Regions from separate parts of the Rhizobium sp. BK098 genome, predicted to be linked through region 2. Evidence: riboswitches for the same ligand, from Rfam matches in the RefSeq annotation. Region 2 holds a riboswitch; each other region holds the start of a gene.

Region 1 (4,751 bases), on a different contig from region 2:
GTCGAGCAGCGTGAGGCCGGTGAAGACGCGGATGGTGAGCTGCTGCTCCTCCGGCTTCAGCGTGGCCCAGGACTGGATATCATTCGACAGCGGCACCTTTTCCGGCAGCCAGAAATTACCAGTCAGGCGGTTCCAGACTTCGAGATCCTTATCGTCTTCAATGCGGTTCCAGTTAATGGCGCGAACGCGGCTTGCCGGCTTGAATTGCATGTTCATTGTCATCGTCCCTCAAAGGTTCAGAGCGTGCAGGAAACGCAGCCCTGAACCTGCGTGCCTTCGAGCGCCATCTGGCGAAGCCGGATGTAGTATATGGTTTTGATGCCCTTCTTCCAGGCATAGATCTGCGCCTTGTTGATATCGCGTGTGGTCGCGGTGTCGCGGAAGAACAGCGTGAGCGACAAGCCCTGGTCGACATGCTGGGTCGCGGCCGCATAGGTGTCGATGATCTTTTCCGGACCGATTTCGTAGGCGTCCTGGTAGTAATCGAGATTGTCGTTCGTCATAAAGGCAGCCGGGTAGTAGACGCGGCCAATCTTGCCTTCCTTGCGGATCTCGATCTTGGAGACGATCGGGTGGATCGAAGAGGTCGAGTGGTTGATATAGGAGATCGAGCCCGTCGGCGGCACGGCCTGCAGGTTCTGGTTATAGAGCCCGCCTTCCATCACGGCTTTCTTGAGTTCCAGCCAATCTTCCTGGGTCGGAACGGCAATGCCGGCCTTTTCGAAGATTTCCGCGACACGCTCGGTCGCAGGCTTCCATTCCTGGTTCGTATATTTGTCGAAATATTCGCCGGAGGCGTATTTCGAATTCTCGAAGCCCTTGAAGCTCTGGCCTCGCTCGACCGCAAGCAGGTTCGAGCCGCGAATGGCGTGGTAGGTCACCGTATAGAAATAGATATTGGTGAAATCGACGCCCTCTTCCGAACCGTAGAAAATGCGCTCGCGGGCGAGATAGCCGTGCAGGTTCATCTGGCCGAGACCGATGGCATGGCTCTCGTCATTGCCCTTTTCGATCGAGGGTACGGAGGAGATATGGCTCATGTCGGAGACAGCCGTCAGCGCGCGGATCGACATTTCGATCGTCTTGCCGAAATCCGGGCTGTCCATCGCGGCTGCGATGTTGAGCGAGCCGAGATTGCAGGAGATGTCCTTGCCCATATGCTTGTAGGACAGATCGTCGTTGTATTCACTAGCTTCGCTGACTTGCAGGATTTCCGAGCAGAGATTGCTCATGGTGATGCGGCCGGCAACTGGATTGGCGCGGTTCACCGTGTCTTCGAACATGATGTAGGGGTAGCCGCTCTCGAACTGGATTTCGGCGATCACCTGGAAGAATTCGCGCGCCTTGATCTTCTTCTTGCGGATGCGGCTGTCGCCCACCATCTCGCGATACTTCTCCGTCACCGAAATCTCGGTAAACGGCACGCCGTAGACGCGCTCCACATCATAGGGCGAGAAGAGATACATGTCCTCGTTGTTCTTCGCGAGCTCGAAGGTGATGTCGGGAATGACCACGCCGAGCGACAGCGTCTTGATGCGGATCTTCTCGTCGGCATTTTCGCGCTTGGTATCGAGGAAGCGCATGATGTCGGGATGGTGAGCGTTCAGGTAGACGGCGCCCGCCCCTTGCCGCGCCCCAAGCTGGTTGGCGTAGGAGAAGGAGTCTTCCAGCAGCTTCATGACGGGAATGATGCCGGACGACTGGTTCTCGATGTGCTTGATCGGCGCACCGGCCTCACGGATGTTGGTGAGCGATAGCGCCACGCCTCCGCCGCGTTTCGAAAGCTGCAGAGCCGAGTTAATGGCGCGGCCAATCGATTCCATATTGTCTTCGACACGCAGCAGGAAGCAGGAGACCAGCTCTCCGCGCTGCTTCTTGCCGGCATTGAGGAAGGTCGGCGTTGCCGGCTGGAACCGGCCGGAGATGATCTCGTCGACCAGATCGCGGGCAAGTTGCTCGCTGCCCTGCGCCAGCGTCAGCGCGACCATGCAGATGCGGTCTTCATAACGCTCGAGATAACGTTTTCCGTCGAAGGTCTTCAGCGTGTAGCTGGTGTAGTATTTGAAGGCGCCGAGGAAAGTCGGGAAACGGAACTTCTTCGCATAGGCGTGATCGAAGAGATCGCGCACGAAATTGAAGGAATATTGGTCGAGCACCTCCTGCTCATAATAACCTTCCGTCACCAGATAATCGAGCTTTTCCCTAAGGTTATGGAAAAAGACCGTGTTCTGGTTAACGTGCTGCAGGAAGTATTGCTTCGCCGCCATGCGATCCTTGTCGAGCTGGATTTTTCCGTGCTCGTCATAGAGGTTCAGCATGGCGTTCAGGGCGTGATAATCCAACGCCGTCTCCGGGGCCTTTGCCGGGCGGTCATTCGCGGGAGCAGGAAAAGTGCTCTGCGTTTTTTCGCCGGCATCTCGCGACAAAGAAGAGCTTAGCGTGTCCAAAATCGTTCCAATCCGTGTCTGACATTGGCGACATCCTCATCTGTGCCCAGAAGTTCGAACCGATAGAGATACGGTACCTGGCATTTGGCAGAGATGATGTCGCCGGCGATCCCATAGGTCGCGCCGAAGTTGCTGTTGCCCGCGGCGATGACCCCGCGGATGTTCGAACGGTTGCCCGCATCGTTGAGGAAGCGGATCACCTGCTTGGGCACGGCCCCCTTGCCGCCTTCGCCGCAATAGGTCGGGACGATCAGGACGTAGGGCGAGGTCGCACGAAACTCGTCGCCCGCGGCAAGCGGGATACGAGCAGCCGGCAATGCGAGCTTGACAACGAAGCGATGGGTATTTTCCGACCGGCTGGAGAAATAGACGATCTCGCCCACGGCCCGGATCCTTAAGCGAGGGTGCTGATCATGTCGGGACGGAAGCCGGCCCAATGCAGTTTACCGGCGACAACAACCGGAACCTGACGATAGCCGAGACCTTGCACCAGCTCATAGGCGGCGGCATCGGTCGATACGTCGACGATGGTGTAGTCGATGCCTTGGCGATCAAGCGCGCGGGTGGTTGCCGTGCACTGGACACAGGCGGGTTTGCTGTAGACGGTAATGCTCATGAGGTATCCTCGTATGGATGGGCACAGAAAATCGCTCGGGCATCGGATGATGCCCGCTCGGCGGGTGAAAAGTGGACGTAAGGCTAGCCGGCGGCCGGACGCATTTCAGCGGCCGTCATTCGCGCGGGCGACTATGAATACTCAATAACATGGACTTCACCCCGAAGTTATTCATGCGGGGTCTTCAAGGAAGCGATGACGGCGATCCTGCCGCATGAACCATCGCTCGCCAGTCGGACACCCCGCCCGTGGACGTTGTTGCTCAAGGCAGGTCTCCTGGCTCGCGGGTCATAACATTCGTCCTGTCTTCCCAAGACACAAGGCCTCAGTGACGTCATCAAACGAATGCTCGCCGCTCACAGTTGCGGGGGCAGCTCCGGCTTGGCAATCGTCATGCTCGCCGACCGGATTCCCATCTTAGCCTCCAATCCTTGCGAATCAGAAGAACCTCGAACACTATATATAGTATCCTCGGTTAAAATTGCGTCAACTGCTTCGACAGCCTCAATCAGATTTCCATGTTGATGGATGTCGACCATCGCACCCAACGCAGAGACTTGGGACTGGCCAAAAACAGGCTGGAGCCTTTCAATTGACGTTGCTTTCGCGGATGCGGTCGGCGAGATCGAGAAAATTCTGGCGCATGCGTCGCAATGTGAAATCGAGACCGAACAACCGGCCCGTTTCGCTAAATCCCATCGATTGGGCAGCCTCGGAAGTCTGAAGAGTGCTGAACGCGGCGTCGAAAGCCGCGTCGCCTGCCGAAAGCACATCCGGATCGATTTCGCCACCGGCACGCAACGCCCGGCCGCATGCCTCCGCAAAACGGGCCTGTGCCTCCAGCATTCCGCCTGCCTGCGGCCCGATCGCCTCGACAATCGCCGGCGGGAAAGGTGTTTCCACGATGTGGCTGAGATAGGTCATGTCGTTGCGGATGCGCCAGAGCGAACGGGGAATGGCCTCCGAAATTCCCTGTCGTGTCAGCCAGAAGGCGCGCTCGCGCTGCGCGTCGCTCAAAAGCGCTTCTGTCGCCATCAAGGACTGACGCAGGGCGATATTTGCCTCGGTGGCCGATACCGGCTCCCCCTTTTCGACGCCGGCTGCGAGCCTTCGCAAGATCTGCGCCATGACATCGAGTGCCGACCCGAAGCGATCCAAAACCATGGTCCGCGAGCGCGTCGGCAGGATGAACAGGCTGGCGAGCACGCCGACGACACCGCCCAGGGTAATTTCGGCGATGCGATCGATCACGAAAATCTCGACGGGAACGGCGGCGGAATGTGTCAGCATGACGATCGCGGCCGTCAGTCCGGCATTGCGCAGACGAGGCACGCGCACCGCCACGAAACTTGAAACGCCGACGACGCAGATCAGGGCAATGCCAATCGCAAGCGGCTGCTGCGGCGTGACGAATACCGCAATACCTCCGAGCACGGCGCCAGCGACTGTCGCAACCAGCCGGTCGAAAGCCGCTCCGGCGGTCGCGCCCACCGACGCCTGCATGACGATCAGTACCGTGAAGACGGCCCAATAGCCCTGCTGGAGATGAAGATGCTGTGAAATGGCATAGGTGATCGTGCACGCGATCATAACCCTTAGCGCCTGCAGCGCCGCGCGTTTGGTCTGAATCAGCGATGTCTTGGGTTTTGACGGCGGCTGGCTTTGACGAATTACAGGATCGGTCATCG
Region 2 (4,751 bases):
ACATTCGAGCAGATGCTGCCTGTCGCTCCAAGGCTGCATTTGGTCGAGATGGCGATGCGGAAGGGAGACGGCCATGTTCATGCTCAGGCAACCGCCGACAGCTTGGCCTGGTCGCCTTGCAGCCGGTTGATCATGAAAGTCGTGTACCATTCGACGAACTGCATGACGCCGCCTTCATGGATTTCCGAATAGGGACCGGGCTCATAGGCCGGCGAGCGGATGCCGAAGGCATTTTCCTCGACGATCCGGCGGTCCTGATCGTTGGTTTCGGTCCAGACGTGTGTCAGTTCCTCGAGATTGTAGTCGACGCCTTCGACCGCATCCTTGTGAACGAGCCACTTCGTGGTGACGGCCGTTTCCTCGGCGCTGATCGGCAGGACACGGAAGGAAATCGCGTGGTCGCCGAGCATGTGGTTCCACGTCGTCGGATAGTGGAAGAGCAGCATAGTGCCGATGCCGTTGATCGTCACGTCGGGCGAGAGCGGCCGCCTGACGGCATTCTGGCCGGACATGGTGTAGCTTTCGGCGCCTTCGATCAGCGGCATACGGGCAGTGCGGAACTGTCCGTCCGGCGAGATCTTGAATTCGCTTGGCAGGCCTGCGGCTTCGCAGCGCGCCCAGTGCTCGGTGATGACGGGATCGCTCATCGCGCCCTGCACGCCGGTAACCGTCGGAGCTTCCGGGAAGGTGCGGCACAGTTCGGGGTGATTGGCCGCACAGTGATAGCACTCGCGGTTGTTTTCCCAGACGAGCTTCCAGTTGCCCTTTTCGATAATGGTGCTCTGGAAGGCGACCTTGGCTTCGCTGATACGATGCGGGGCCATGTAGGGCTCGATCGTGGCGCGAACCGGTGCGAAATCGGGAGCGTTCTGCGCGAGGCAGATGAAAATGTAGCCGCCGACACTTTCGCAGTGAACCGGCTTCAGCGAATACTGGCTCTTGTCAAAATCCTCCGCCATCTGTCGGGCAAAGAGCAGCGAGCCGTCGAGTTCGTAGGTCCACTGGTGATACGGGCAGACGAGCTTTGCCGACGATCCGCGCTCGGTCGTGCAGACGCGCGAGCCGCGGTGACGGCAGCTATTGTGGAAGGCGCGGATGACCTGATCGCGGCCACGGACGATGACGACGGGATAATCACCGATCTGGACGGTGAAGTAATTGCCCGCACGCGGCACTTCGCAATCATGGCCGATGAACAGCCAGTCGCGATAGTAGATCGTCTCCATGTCGAGCTTGAAGTATTCCGGATCAGTGTAGAAGGGTTGCTCCAGGCTGAAACCCGTCCGGTGGTTCTTCAGTTGCCGCAGAACTTTGCTGCCGATATCCATTTGCCTATCCTTGCGCAATACCGGAAGACGAGCAGAGGACATGCAAGGCCGTTGGGAACGGCCGAAAGCAATCCCCCGACCGCCCGCCGCGGTCAGTAAACCATATGTGCCCAAGGCTGGTTTCCGGGCTCTGGAGCGGCCCTGTTGCCAGGACCCCATGGCACCTTCCCAGACCGATCGGCCCAGTGGCTTTATCCGCCATGCCTCACTCCACCACCGTTGCGGGGGCAGCGCCGGATTTTGACCGGCTTCCCAATTCTCCGTCTCCCTAGCAGACGGCACCTTGAGATTGATATCATCATAGCTCTCGGCCGCGTCTGCCGCTGCGCTGCAATGCGACATCGGCTTCGAATTTGACGACAGGTGAAACCGGACGATAGGACGGTTGCATGGCGTGAGAATATTGACAGGCAATTCAATTACTTGGGCGCTTGCATCGGAGATGGTCAAAGCATCGCATATCCATTCCGCCAATGACGCTTTATCCTGATTGCGACAGGTCAGCGAATGGCCGGCAATCAGGGGAACAATTGGGCGGCAGAAAGCGCCAACGGAGCCGCTATCGGGGCGCCTTCAATCCGGCACGATCAAGCTCGGCTCAAGCTCCGTGGTTCATCATATCGCCAAAGAGTTTTATAGCGAGATCCGGCATGGCCAAACTCAGATATTTCGACGCTGGGAAGCCCGCCGAGCCCGAACCGGCGCAGCCGGTATCGACGACGGGGTACACCGAATTCCTGCGCACCGGCCGTATCAACCGCAACAGGCCGCATTGGCTGGCGGAAGAGCGGGAATACCTCACCCACGAACAGGTGGCCGAACGTACGGCGCTGAAGCTCAGGGACGCCGGCGAGAAGACCCACGACCGGCTCAACAATTTCCATAGGTCCATCCGCTTCCCGAAGCTCATCTTTCATCACACGCTGAAGGACACGCCGCATCTCGGCTATTGCCACGTGACCGCGGCGCGGACGCAGTTCGCGCATTATGAGGACGTGAACTGGGCTTTCTATATCGCCAACTTCTTCGCCCGGATCGGCCAGGAAGAGAACTTCTTCGAAGACATCAGCCTCAAATATTCGCGGATGTATTTCGCTGTCGCCATCCATCCGGACAAGGACACGGAAGACAAGAAGCTGACGATCAATCGCGACATCCGCGGCAACGGCGTGCTGTTCCACACCCACGATCCGCAGATCGCCATCCGCAACGTTCTTCTCCTAGGCGCCCGTAACGAGCAGCTCCGCGACATCATTCGCCAGCTTTGACGATTGATCCGAAAACTCGAAGAGCATAAGAAACGGCCTGAACTGCAAGCAGGCAGGCCATGGCACGACACATAGACATTCTCGAACATCCGCAAATGGCAATAGAAGTGGCGACGGCGACCCTTGCCGAGGGTCTGCCGATCGGGCTGCCGACGGAGACGGTCTACGGCCTTGCCGCCGATGCCACCAACCCTGCCGCCATTACCCGGATCTATGAGACGAAGGGCCGGCCGCGCTTCAATCCGCTGATCTGCCATATGAGCGATCTTGCGATGGCCGAACGCTATGCGGTCTTCGACCCCATCTCGCGCAAGCTCGCGGAAGCCTTCTGGCCCGGGCCGCTGACGCTGGTGCTGCCGCTCCAGCCCGATAGCGGCATCCATCCGCTGGCGACCGCGGGGCTCGACACGGTCGGCATCCGCGTGCCCCAGGGCTTTGCCGGCGAGCTGATCCGCGCCTTTGATCGGCCGCTCGCAGCACCGAGCGCCAATACCTCGGGCAAGATCAGCGCCACCAGCGCCGATCACGTGGACGACGATCTCGGAGAACGGATCACGCTCATCCTCGACGCCGGGGCTTCGGTCGTCGGCGTGGAGTCGACCATCGTCAAGGTTGAGGATGGCGAGATGCGCCTGCTGCGGCCCGGCGGGCTGGCGGCAAGCGAGATCGAACGGGTAGCCGGCAAGGCGCTGAAGCGCAAGAAGAAGGCCTCCGCTGCCATCGAGGCGCCAGGCATGCTTGCTTCGCATTATGCGCCGGGAGCGGCGGTGCGGCTCGACGCCACGGAGGTTTCCGCAAGCGAGGCGCTGATTCGCTTCGGCACGCCAAACATTCCCGGCAGCGAGAACGCCGTCGCTGTGCTGGATCTGAGCGCCAGCGGCGATCTTTCGGAAGCTGCCGCAAACCTTTTCGACTTCATGAAGCGCGCCGATGCCACCGGTGCAACGACAATTGCCTTTTCGCATATTCCCGACGAGGGCCTCGGCGAGGCTATCAACGACCGGCTGCGCCGCGCGGCCGCGCCTAGAGACTAAATCGGCCCGACACCATCAGGCAAAGGAAACGCCATGAGCAGCTCCGCCTCCTCTTCCGACCTCCTCGATCGCTTCGCCGCCATCGTCGGCGAAAAACATGCCGTGCGGGACCCGGCGGAAATTGCGCCGCATCTGGTGGAAAACCGCGGGCTCTATCATGGCGCTTCGCCTATGCTGCTGAAGCCCGGCTCGGTGGAAGAGGTTTCGGCCATCCTCAAGCTCGCCAGCGAGACCGGAACGGCCATCGTGCCCCAGACCGGCAATACCGGGCTTGTTGGCGGGCAGACGCCGCGCGAGGGCGGCTCGGACATCATCCTATCGCTGGAACGCATGAACCGCGTGCGCGATATCGATCCTGTCGGCAATACGATGATTGTCGATGGCGGCTGCATCCTGGCTGATGTCCACAAGGCGGCAGCCGAGCATGGCCGCATGTTTCCGCTCTCGCTCGGCTCGGAAGGCTCTTGCCGCATCGCCGGCAATCTTTCCACCAATGCCGGGGGCACGGCCGTTCTCGCCTATGGCAATATGCGCCAGCTCTGCCTCGGCCTTGAAGTCGTTCTGCCCACGGGCGAGATCTGGAACGGATTGCGCCGCCTGAAGAAGGACAATACCGGCTACGACCTGCGCGATCTCTTCATCGGCGCGGAAGGCACGCTCGGGGTCATCATCGGTGCGGTGCTAAAACTCTTTCCGCAGCCGCTTGGCCATCAGGTCGCCTTTGCCGGCCTGCTATCGGTCGATGACGCGCTAACGCTATTCAAGAATGCCTCCAGCCTCTGCGGCACGGCACTGACCGGTTTCGAGCTGATGCCGCGCATCGGCGTCGAATTCACCACGCGGCATATACCGGGCGTGCGCGATCCGCTGGAGACGGTGCATCCCTGGTATGTGCTGATCGACATCTCCACCTCCGATTCGGCTGAGACGGCCGAGCGGATGATGACGACGCTGCTCGAACAGGGCTATGAGACCGGCCTGATCCAGGATGCGACCATCGCCAGCTCGGAAGCGCAGCAGAAAGCCATCTGGCATATGCGCGAGAGCATGTCGGACGCGCAGAAGCCGGAAGGCGGCTCGATCAAGCATGACGTTTCCGTGCCAGTGGCGCAGATCCCGCA
Region 3 (4,751 bases), on a different contig from region 2:
GATGCTGGCCGTATGCACATCGGGGCGCATCATGCGGGCGACGGTCAGGTTGCGGATCCAGCCGACATCGTGAGCGCTGCGGATGCTCTCGCCGCGCAAATGGAAGCGCCACGTGGCGAAGGAGTAGCCGAAGGTCGTGCGCACCACCAGCGAGGAGGTGATGACCGCCGCCAGAACCAGGGCGGTGATCGGAAAATCTCCGGTGATTTCGAGCGCCAGGAAGGTCATGGTAAGCGGCCCGCCAATGATCGCGACGGCAAGCGAGCTCATGCCGACGACTGCGTAGACGGCCGGCGTCAGCGTGGCGTGATCGAAATAAGGTGCGCAATAGGCGAAGATCTTACCGAGCAGCGCACCCATGAACAACGACGCAAAGAAGAGACCGCCTCTGAAGCCGGAGCCGATCGAGACCGCTGATGCCAGGGACTTCAGGACGAAGACGCCGACAAGTGCACTCAGCGTCACATCGGCCGATAGGTTAAGATGCAGGGCGCCGTGGCCGGCAGACAGAACCTGTGGCGAGATCAACGCCAGTGTTCCCACCACCAAGCCGCCAAGTGCAGGGCGGAAAGGCGGCGCGATCGAGCTTTTGCGCGCCAGTTCCTCGACCCATGCGACGCCCTGCATGATCAGGATGCCGATACCGGCGCAGAAGGCGCCGAGCAGGATGGCCGGAAGATAATCCGCCGGCACGATCGCCCCGAAGTGATCGATATCGATGGCAAAGTCGTCGCCGGCAAGCAGTCTTGCGATCATTGTGGATATCAGCGCCGAAACGACGACGGGTGTCAGGGTCACGATCGAATAGCTGCCGATGATCAGCTCGAAGGCGTAGAAGGCGCCGGTGAGCGGCGCGTTGAAAGCGGCGGCGATGGCGCCGGCCGCGCCGCAGCCGACGAGCATGCGCAGATCCGCGCGGCGCATCTGCATCTTGTAGCCGAATTTGGAGGCGATGCCGGCGGCAATCTGCGTGTAGCCGGCCTCAAGTCCGACAGAGGCGCCGAATCCATTCGAGATCAGGTTCTGCACGGCAACGATGATACTGTCGGTGAGCGACATGCGACCGCCGTGCAGCGCATTGGCTTCGATCGGGTCGACCATCGGCTTTTTGCGTGTGCGGGACAATATGTAGAGCAGGATGCCGAGAATGATGCCACCTGCGATCGGTGCGATGAACACTACCGATTTGTCCCGAATTGCCATTGCCGCCGAACTCAAGCGTTCGTAGTCGGTTATGCCATAGATGACGCTGTGAAGTTTGCGCGAGATATAGCTCATCGCCGTGACCGCACAGCCGGATACTATGCCTACCAGCGCTCCGGCGAAGACAAGTCCCAATTCGCCACGGCGCAGCAATGCCCTGAAGCGACCGAGATCGAATAGGGCCGAGAAGACGCCGAGGCGTCGCGGTTGGAATTTCTGCAGCATGGGAAACGGACGATACGTTTTACTCGAATGTGAGAGCTTACCCTCTATAAACTCCTAACATCAAAGAAATACGGCAAAAAAGCCGCTGGTTTCATGAGAATTTTCCGCCGATTTCGCAATCGGGACGGCGCAGGTCGCATCCATGCCCTTGATTGACTTGACGTAAGTGAAAGCCTAATCATTGCCGGCATAACGAATGGTTCCCGAGCGGCGATCTGCCGCATGGGATGAAAAGGGAATGTGGAGGGACGGACCCAATCCGGGCGTTCTCATCACAGCCGACCCCGCGACTGTAGAGCGGTCAGGGTCTTTCATTCGGTTCGAAGCCTATTCTGTCGATGGTTCGCATGGGGCGAACGGGGCGGGACAGGCTCAAGTCGAAAAAGCCACTGGCGTGGCATCATGATTAACCGGGGCTGGACGCCTCTTATTCTACGAATCGTCCGCCTTTTCATGATGGACTGCCGGGAAGGCGAGAAAGATCCGCTTGTGCACGATTGGGGGCGACCGGTTTCGGTCCGCCCCCGTCGCGGCGCCTTATCCGCGAGCCAGGAGACCTGCCATGCGTGCCAGGCACAAAGCCTATTATGGAACGTCAGTTCCGCTGCCAGCACGGAGGTTGTCATGGCGCAAGACGAGTTTTTTTCGGCGTTTGGACGCCTGTTTCCCGGTATCGACTTAGTGCTGGTGGCGCTCGCTTTTGCGTGTGAGCGGGCATAACACATGTCGCCTCCGGCTTCCCAAGCAGTCTTCGTCCTTGGCGGCGCGCGTTCCGGCAAATCCAGGTTTGCCGAATCCCTGGTTTCGGACACGGGTCTTGAACGTCACTATGTGGCGACAGGGCAGGCATGGGACGACGAGATGCGCGAGCGCATCGCGAAGCATCGTGCCGACCGCGGCGACCTTTGGCAGACGCATGAGGAGCCAATCGATCTCGTCGGGCAGCTTGCCGCCATCGATGCCGAGGGGCGGGCAGTGCTTGTCGACTGCCTGACGCTATGGGTCACCAATCTGATGATGGCCGAGCGTGACATGGCGGCGGAATTTGCCGCCCTGACCGCCTTTCTGCCGACCGCACGATCGAGGCTCGTTCTCGTCTCCAACGAAGTTGGCTTGGGAATCGTGCCGGAAAATCGCATGGCGCGCGAATTTCGCGATCATGCCGGCCGTCTGCACCAAATGGTCGCAGCGGCAAGTGCCGAAGTCTATTTTATCGCAGCGGGCTTGCCGCTGAAAATGAAGGGTTGATGCATATGAACCAGGAAAAGATTCCCGCCACCGTCATCACCGGCTTCCTCGGAGCCGGCAAGACGACGATGATCCGCAACCTCCTGCAGAATGCCGGCGGCAAGAAGATCGCGCTGATCATCAACGAGTTCGGCGATCTCGGCGTCGATGGCGACGTGCTGAAGGGGTGCGGCGCGGAGAACTGCACCGAAGACGATATCATCGAGCTGACCAACGGCTGCATCTGCTGCACCGTGGCCGACGACTTTATTCCAACCATGACGAAGCTTCTGGAGCGAGATGCGCGCCCCGACCACATCGTCATCGAAACGTCAGGCCTTGCTCTGCCGCAGCCGCTGGTCGCTGCCTTCAACTGGCCCGACATCCGCACCCACGTCACCGTCGACGGCGTCATCACCGTCGTCGATAGCGCCGCCGTCGCCGCCGGCCGTTTCGCCGACGACCACGACGCCGTCGAGGCTGCCCGCGTCGAGGATGATTCGCTCGACCACGAAAGCCCCATCGAGGAGCTTTTTGAGGACCAACTGACCTGCGCAGATCTGATCGTGCTCAACAAGACCGACCTGATCGATATCGACGGTCTCGGCCGTGTCCGCGCCGAGGTTGCCTCGCGCACGGTCCGCAAGCCGACGATCATCGAAGCGAAGAACGGCGATGTGCCGGCCGCCATCCTGCTCGGCCTCGGAATCGGCACGGAAGACGATATTGTCAACCGCAAATCCCATCACGAGCTGGAGCATGAGGACGGCACGCCGCACGATCACGACGAGTTCGACAGCTTCGTCGTCGAGCTTGGCCCGATCGCCGATCCGGTGGCTTTCGTCGATGCGCTGAAGGGCGTGATTGCGGAGCATGACGTGCTGCGCCTCAAGGGCTTTGTCGATGTCCCCGGCAAGCCCATGCGCCTGCAGGTGCAGGCCGTCGGCAGCCGCATCGACACCTATTTCGATCGCCCCTGGACACCGGGCGAAGCTCGCGCGACCCGGCTCGTGGTGATCGGTCTGCACGAGATGGACGAGACGATCGTGCGCAAGGCGATCGAGGCGCTGGCCTAAGGGAAATCCATGCATCTCCTCCTGGCACAGAAGGGAACGATCAGCGACGGCGAGGAGGCGATCGACCTTGGGCAGTCGCCCGGCGATATCCTCTTTCTGTCGGCTGCCGATACCGAGCTTGCGGCGATTGCCGCGGCGCATGGTGAGGGCGACCGTTCCCTTCGGCTTGCAAGCCTGATGAGCCTCAAGCATCCGATGTCCGTCGATACCTATGTCGACAGGACAGCGCGGCATGCGAAGCTCATCATCGTGCGGGCGCTGGGAGGGGCGAGTTACTTCCATTATGCTCTGGAAGCGCTGCATGCCTGCGCGGCGCGCCAGGGCGCCTTGATTGCGGTGCTGCCGGGGGATTCGAAGCCGGATCCTGGGCTGACGCCATTCTCCAACGTTGCGCTCGATGATCTCAACGCGCTCTGGTCCTATCTGATCGAGGGCGGGGAAGCGAATTCCCGGGCGTTTCTTGTCTATGCAGAGGCGATGCTCACGGGCGCTGAGAAGCCTATGCCTGCTGCACCCCTGATGAAGGCCGGGATATGGTGGCCGGGCAGGGGCGTGATCGGCGTCGAGGAGTGGAGGGGGCTCGAAATCGAATGGAGAGCTTGCCCCTCACCCCAGCCCTCTCCCCGTATTGACGGGGAGAGGGGGCATATCGAGGCCACGGCTCCCCCTTCGCCCCGCTTGCGGGGAGAAGGTGCCCGGAGGGCGGATGAGGGGCAAGACTCTCCTTTGAAGCAGTCGTCGGACGCCGACATCGCTTTCGAACAGGTGGTGACCCCTGCAGGATTCGACCCCCCGACGGTTGCCGTTTCTTTCTACCGCGCGCTGGTTCAGAGCGGTGAAACCAGACCCGTCGAGGCCATGATAGAGGCCCTCATTGCCGAGGGCATGCGGCCGTTGCCGGTCTTTGCCTATAGCCTGAAGGACGCCGTGTCCGTCGGCATTCTCGAAAGCGTCTTTACCGAGCTGAAACCGGGCGTGGTCATCAACGCCACCGGCTTTGCCGTTTCGGCGCCGGGCGCG
Region 4 (4,751 bases), on a different contig from region 2:
TGCTTGTCCCCACCACCGCATTCGCGGATAAGGTTTCAGTCATAGGGCAGGCGCATCACAAGCGCAATGCGTCAATTCGTGCCGCGATGCCGCCGCACTGCCGATCGATGAGAGGCATATAAACTATTTTTAGAGATCGCATGGTATCTCATAAGGACTTCGACCATGCCGCCGCAGCTCATCTATCGCGGCGCGTTGCGAAGACTGGGAATCGCCATGGAAGTCGAAACACATCTGATCTCGCTAATACGTGTCCTCGGCCAGGTGGCGATTATTGTCTATGCCTATTCCTGGGTCATCCGTATCGTCGAGCGCGGCGCTTTGAAATCCGTGGCCGTCGGGCTGTTGTTCGGGCTGGTCGGCATCCTGTCCATGGGCGATCCCATCCAATGGATGCCAGGTGTGATCCAGGATGGCCGGTCGATCCTCCTTGTCCTTACGCCAATCTATGGCGGCCTTTTGGGAACCATTGTCGCTGCGGCGATGATGGCGCTGTTTCGGTACATGGTGGGCGGCATGGGCGCGGTGGTCGGCGTAGCCGGCATCGTAATCGTTGCAATCGCGGGCTATGTACTCACTCTGCTGCCGCGGCAATGGACCGGCACGGGATGGCGGCGATCGGCTCTGTTCGGTCTGGCGACCTGTTCATCCATTGTGGTTGTTTTCCTTTTTCCGTGGACGGTTGCGCGCGCCCTTCTTATCTCGGCGACACTTCCGGTGACGATCGTCAATATCCTCGGCGTCATGCTGTTGTCGGATCTCTTGCAGCGGGAGCAATATCGCATTGGCATCCAGCGCGCGCTGGAGAACGAAGCGAGCCTCGATCCGCTGACAAGGCTTCCCAACCGCCGGGTGCTGCAGCGCGAAGGCGATCGATGCAGCAAGGAAGCGGGTATGCGGCGTATCCCCTTCTCGATCATCATGCTCGATATCGATCACTTCAAGAAGATCAACGATAGCTGGGGCCATTCCTTCGGTGACACCGTTCTGGCGCGGTTGGCCGATGTCATCAGGCAAACCGTCCGCAAGACTGATATTGCCGCCCGTTATGGCGGCGAGGAGATCGTCGTGCTGCTGCCCAACACCGATACGCGAGCCGCCGCTGCCGTCGCGGAGAAAATTCGCAAGGACATCGAGGACACGACCTTGATGTTCGAGCAGGAGGCCGTCCATGTCACGGTCAGCATCGGCATCGCCTGCTCCCTCGAACCGACGACAGATTTCAAACATGTGCTCGAGGCCGCCGACAAGGCGCTCTATCGGGCGAAGGCGGGCGGGAGAAATCGTGTGGAACTGGCAGAGGCCGCATAGGCCCGCCGCCTTTCCTTCCCATGGGCATGGCGTGCTCTGTCTCATTTCTATCCAAGCGTCCTTGACGGAACGAGGCAGTCCGTAATAACTGGACGTGACGGTTCCCCAAGGAAGACTCCGCGGGGATTAATAGGGAACACGGTGAGGATGACCCAAGCGGGACCTAGACCGTGGCTGCCCCCGCAACTGTAAGCGGATTGCCGATCATCCGGGAATGACCAGCCTGCTGGTTCCTTCCTGAGGCTTTGAGCCGCGCCACTGCAAGCATGCTTGCGGGAAGGCCGATGATAGTCAGATATCCGCAAGCCAGGAGACCTGCCGTCGATCACGATCCAATCAGCCGGGCGGGGATGCTCGGAAAGGACAGAGAATGATTGACCTGCGCCTTCGACATTATCCGACACCTATCGGCCTTGATTGGGATCTCCGCAGCCGGCGGCCGTCTTTCTCAGCGCGATCGCGCTGACGCCGCCCCGTTTCCTTAATCCTATCGAGACCTTTCATGCGCCATTTTTTGACGACCATTGCATTTGCACTTGGGCTGACCGGTTTTGCCGGCGCCGGTTTTGCCGCCACCCAATATCCTCTCACCATCGATAATTGCGGTCAGAAGGTCACTTTTGAAAAGGCTCCGGCCAAGATCGTTTCGATCGGCCAGGGCATGAGTGAAATCCTCTTTTCGCTCGGCCTTGCCGACAAGATTGCCGGAACGGCGGTCTGGGTCGGCCCGGTTCTGCCGCAATATGGCGAAGTCAACGGCAAGATCCCGCGGCTCGCCGATAACGATCCGAGCTTCGAATCCGTCGTTGGCAAGGCTCCGGATCTCGTCGCTGCCGAATTCGAATGGCATGTCGGCGCGCAGGGTTCCGTCGGCACACGCCAGCAATTTTCGGAACTCGGGATCAATACCTATGTTGCTCCGACCGATTGTGTCGCCAAGGTCAATACCGATGGCGGCGATGGTGTGCGCAAGGAGCTTTTCACGATGGATCTGGTCTATCAGGAAATCGCCGAGCTCTCGCAGATCTTCGACGTTAGGGATCGCGGCGATGCCCTGATCGCGGATCTGAAAAAGCGCGAGGCGGATGCAGTCGCTTCGATTGCCGCTGCCAAGGCCAAGGATCTTCCGATCGTGTTCTGGTTCTCCAGCAAGGAGGTCAATGGCGATGCCTATATCGCCGGCAAGAACAGCGCGCCGGCCTATATCCTGAAGACGCTCGGCGCCAGAAACGTGGTGACGACGGAAGAAGAATGGCCGATGGTCGGTTGGGAAACCATTTCGCAGGCCAACCCGGCCGTGATCGTCATAGCCACCATGGACCGCCGCCGCTATGCGGCCGACGATCCGAAGGTCAAAGTCGATTTCCTCGAAAAAGATCCAGTCACCAGCCAGCTCGACGCCGTTAAGAACAAGCGTTTCGTCATGATGGATGCGCAGTCGATGAACCCGACCATCCGCACCATCGACGGCATTGAAGTATTGGCCAAGGGCATCAAGTCCTTCGGCCTGGCGCAGTAAGATATGGGTCTCGCCGCAAAACGCAGGACATGGTGGGCGCTCTTGGCGCTCGCCATGGCTGCCGTCATTCTTCTGACCTTCATGATCAGCCTCGCCGTATCGATCGGCGAGATTTCGATCCCGCTGTCGACCACAGTAAAGGCCGTTTCGAACCGGTTGTTCGGAACGAGCTTCGAACTCAGCCGGATCCATCAGGGGATCGTCTGGGACTATCGCCTGAGCCGCGCGCTCGTTGCTGCAAGCACCGGTGCGTCGCTTGCCTTGAGCGGGGTGGTCTTGCAGGCGTTGCTGCGCAATCCGCTCGCCGAACCCTTTGTGCTCGGGATTTCCGCCGGCGCCTCCACCGGAGCGGTCTGCATCATGATCCTCGGTCTTGGCTACGGCATTTTAGGCCTTTCCGGCGGCGCTTTCCTCGGCGCGGTTGCAGCCTTTCTTTTCGTCGGCCTGCTTGCCGCCGGAGTCGGCGGCACGAGCGAGCGCATCATTCTATGCGGCGTCGCCGGTTCGCAGCTTTTCAACGCGCTCACCTCCTATATCGTCACCACCTCGGCCAATGCGGAGCAGGCGAGGGGCGTCATGTTCTGGCTGCTCGGCTCCATGAGCGGCGTGCGCTGGCCGGACGTTTATCTTTCCGGGCCGGTCGCCATCATCGGCTTCGCCGTCTGCATGGCACATGTCCGCGTGCTTGATGCCTTCATCTTCGGCACGGATGCTGCCGCATCGCTTGGCATTGCGGTCAAGCGCGCCCAAGTCGTTCTGCTTGGCGTGACGGCTTTCATGACGGCAGCGGTCGTCAGCATCGTCGGGTCGATTGGTTTCGTCGGGCTCGTCATTCCGCATGCGGCCCGCTTCGTTGTCGGGCCAAGCCATGACCGGCTGCTGCCGGCAGCAGCTTTGGCCGGCGCCATCTTTATGGTCGCCGCCGATATCATCTCGCGGGTCATCATTCCCCAGCAGATTCTGCCGATCGGCGTCGTCACGGCCTTGTTCGGGGCTCCGGCCTTCGCCCTCATTCTCTATCGCACCCGGAGGACGGCATGAGCATTGCTGTGGACACGGTAACCTTTGCAGCCGGCAATAGCCTCATCGTCAACGGCGTCAGCCTGACGGTGGAAAAAGGCAAGGTGCTCGGGCTCCTTGGGCCGAACGGCTCGGGAAAATCCAGCCTGCTCAGGCTGATCTGCCGGCTGCGGAAGGTCAAAAGCGGGGTCATCCGGCTCGGCGGTAGCGATATTGCCTCGATCTCGCGGAGCGATATTGCCCGCCGCATCGCGCTGGTCGAGCAGCAGGCGACGACCGATACGCAGGTCACAGTGATGGACGTCGTCCGTCTCGGCCGTACGCCGCATCGCGGTCCCCTATCGGCCTGGAGCGCTCACGACGATGCGGCGGTTTCCGATGCGCTTGCCCGTGTCGGTATGCAAGGCCGCGCCGGTCAGCCGTGGCAAACTTTATCGGGCGGTGAACGACAGCGCGTCCATATTGCGAGGGCGCTTGCCCAGACTCCAAGCGAACTTCTGCTTGACGAGCCGACGAACCATCTCGATATCCAACATCAGCTCGATATTCTCGGCCTGGTCTCCAAGCTCGATGTCACCTCCATCGTGGCGCTGCACGATCTCAATCTCGCGGCCATGTTTTGCGACAGCCTTGCTGTTTTGCAAAATGGCGAGGTCGTTGCGGCAGGCTCGCCTGAAGAGGTGCTGACGCAGGAGTTAATCGAGCGCGTTTTCAGCGTGCGCGCGCATGTGCAGAAATCTTCAGTGCACGGCCGCTGCAACATTCAATACATGGCGGGTTGAGTGGCATCTGTCGCGATCGCGAAATAAAATGGATCGCCCCGGTCTGAGCAATTCCGACCGGGGCGCATCGTATTACTGGATCGTGCAAGTTCGCCTCAGCCTTCGAAGCCGAACCGCTC

Evidence for each region. A riboswitch is a leader RNA that binds a small molecule or an ion and turns the genes downstream of it on or off. The one in region 2 is predicted to bind cobalamin.
Region 1: another riboswitch for cobalamin. It lies ahead of nrdH (glutaredoxin-like protein NrdH); the one in region 2 lies ahead of FHT73_RS08440 (aromatic ring-hydroxylating dioxygenase subunit alpha).
Region 3: another riboswitch for cobalamin. It lies ahead of cobU (bifunctional adenosylcobinamide kinase/adenosylcobinamide-phosphate guanylyltransferase); the one in region 2 lies ahead of FHT73_RS08440 (aromatic ring-hydroxylating dioxygenase subunit alpha).
Region 4: another riboswitch for cobalamin. It lies ahead of FHT73_RS13365 (ABC transporter substrate-binding protein); the one in region 2 lies ahead of FHT73_RS08440 (aromatic ring-hydroxylating dioxygenase subunit alpha).

Annotation. Positions count from the first base shown of each region.
Region 1 is NZ_JACHYY010000007.1:281,405-286,155, forward strand. It holds gene nrdF (class 1b ribonucleoside-diphosphate reductase subunit beta) at 1-216, opposite strand, end outside; gene nrdE (class 1b ribonucleoside-diphosphate reductase subunit alpha) at 237-2,447, opposite strand; gene nrdI (class Ib ribonucleoside-diphosphate reductase assembly flavoprotein NrdI) at 2,435-2,830, opposite strand; gene nrdH (glutaredoxin-like protein NrdH) at 2,842-3,063, opposite strand; cobalamin riboswitch at 3,312-3,530, opposite strand; gene FHT73_RS19700 (FUSC family protein) at 3,652-4,749, opposite strand.
Region 2 is NZ_JACHYY010000002.1:721,036-725,786, forward strand. It holds gene FHT73_RS08435 (hybrid-cluster NAD(P)-dependent oxidoreductase) at 1-81, opposite strand, end outside; gene FHT73_RS08440 (aromatic ring-hydroxylating dioxygenase subunit alpha) at 84-1,328, opposite strand; cobalamin riboswitch at 1,425-1,629, opposite strand; gene FHT73_RS08445 (DUF6656 family protein) at 1,979-2,596, shown strand; gene FHT73_RS08450 (L-threonylcarbamoyladenylate synthase) at 2,656-3,630, shown strand; gene FHT73_RS08455 (FAD-binding oxidoreductase) at 3,664-4,751, shown strand, end outside.
Region 3 is NZ_JACHYY010000001.1:687,895-692,645, forward strand. It holds gene FHT73_RS03330 (chloride channel protein) at 1-1,428, opposite strand, end outside; cobalamin riboswitch at 1,609-2,008, shown strand; gene cobU (bifunctional adenosylcobinamide kinase/adenosylcobinamide-phosphate guanylyltransferase) at 2,152-2,676, shown strand; gene cobW (cobalamin biosynthesis protein CobW) at 2,682-3,731, shown strand; gene cobN (cobaltochelatase subunit CobN) at 3,741-4,751, shown strand, end outside.
Region 4 is NZ_JACHYY010000004.1:296,655-301,405, forward strand. It holds gene FHT73_RS13355 (hypothetical protein) at 1-1, opposite strand, end outside; gene FHT73_RS13360 (diguanylate cyclase) at 166-1,311, shown strand; cobalamin riboswitch at 1,393-1,649, shown strand; gene FHT73_RS13365 (ABC transporter substrate-binding protein) at 1,814-2,830, shown strand; gene FHT73_RS13370 (iron ABC transporter permease) at 2,834-3,871, shown strand; gene FHT73_RS13375 (ABC transporter ATP-binding protein) at 3,868-4,632, shown strand; gene FHT73_RS13380 (DUF882 domain-containing protein) at 4,728-4,751, opposite strand, start outside.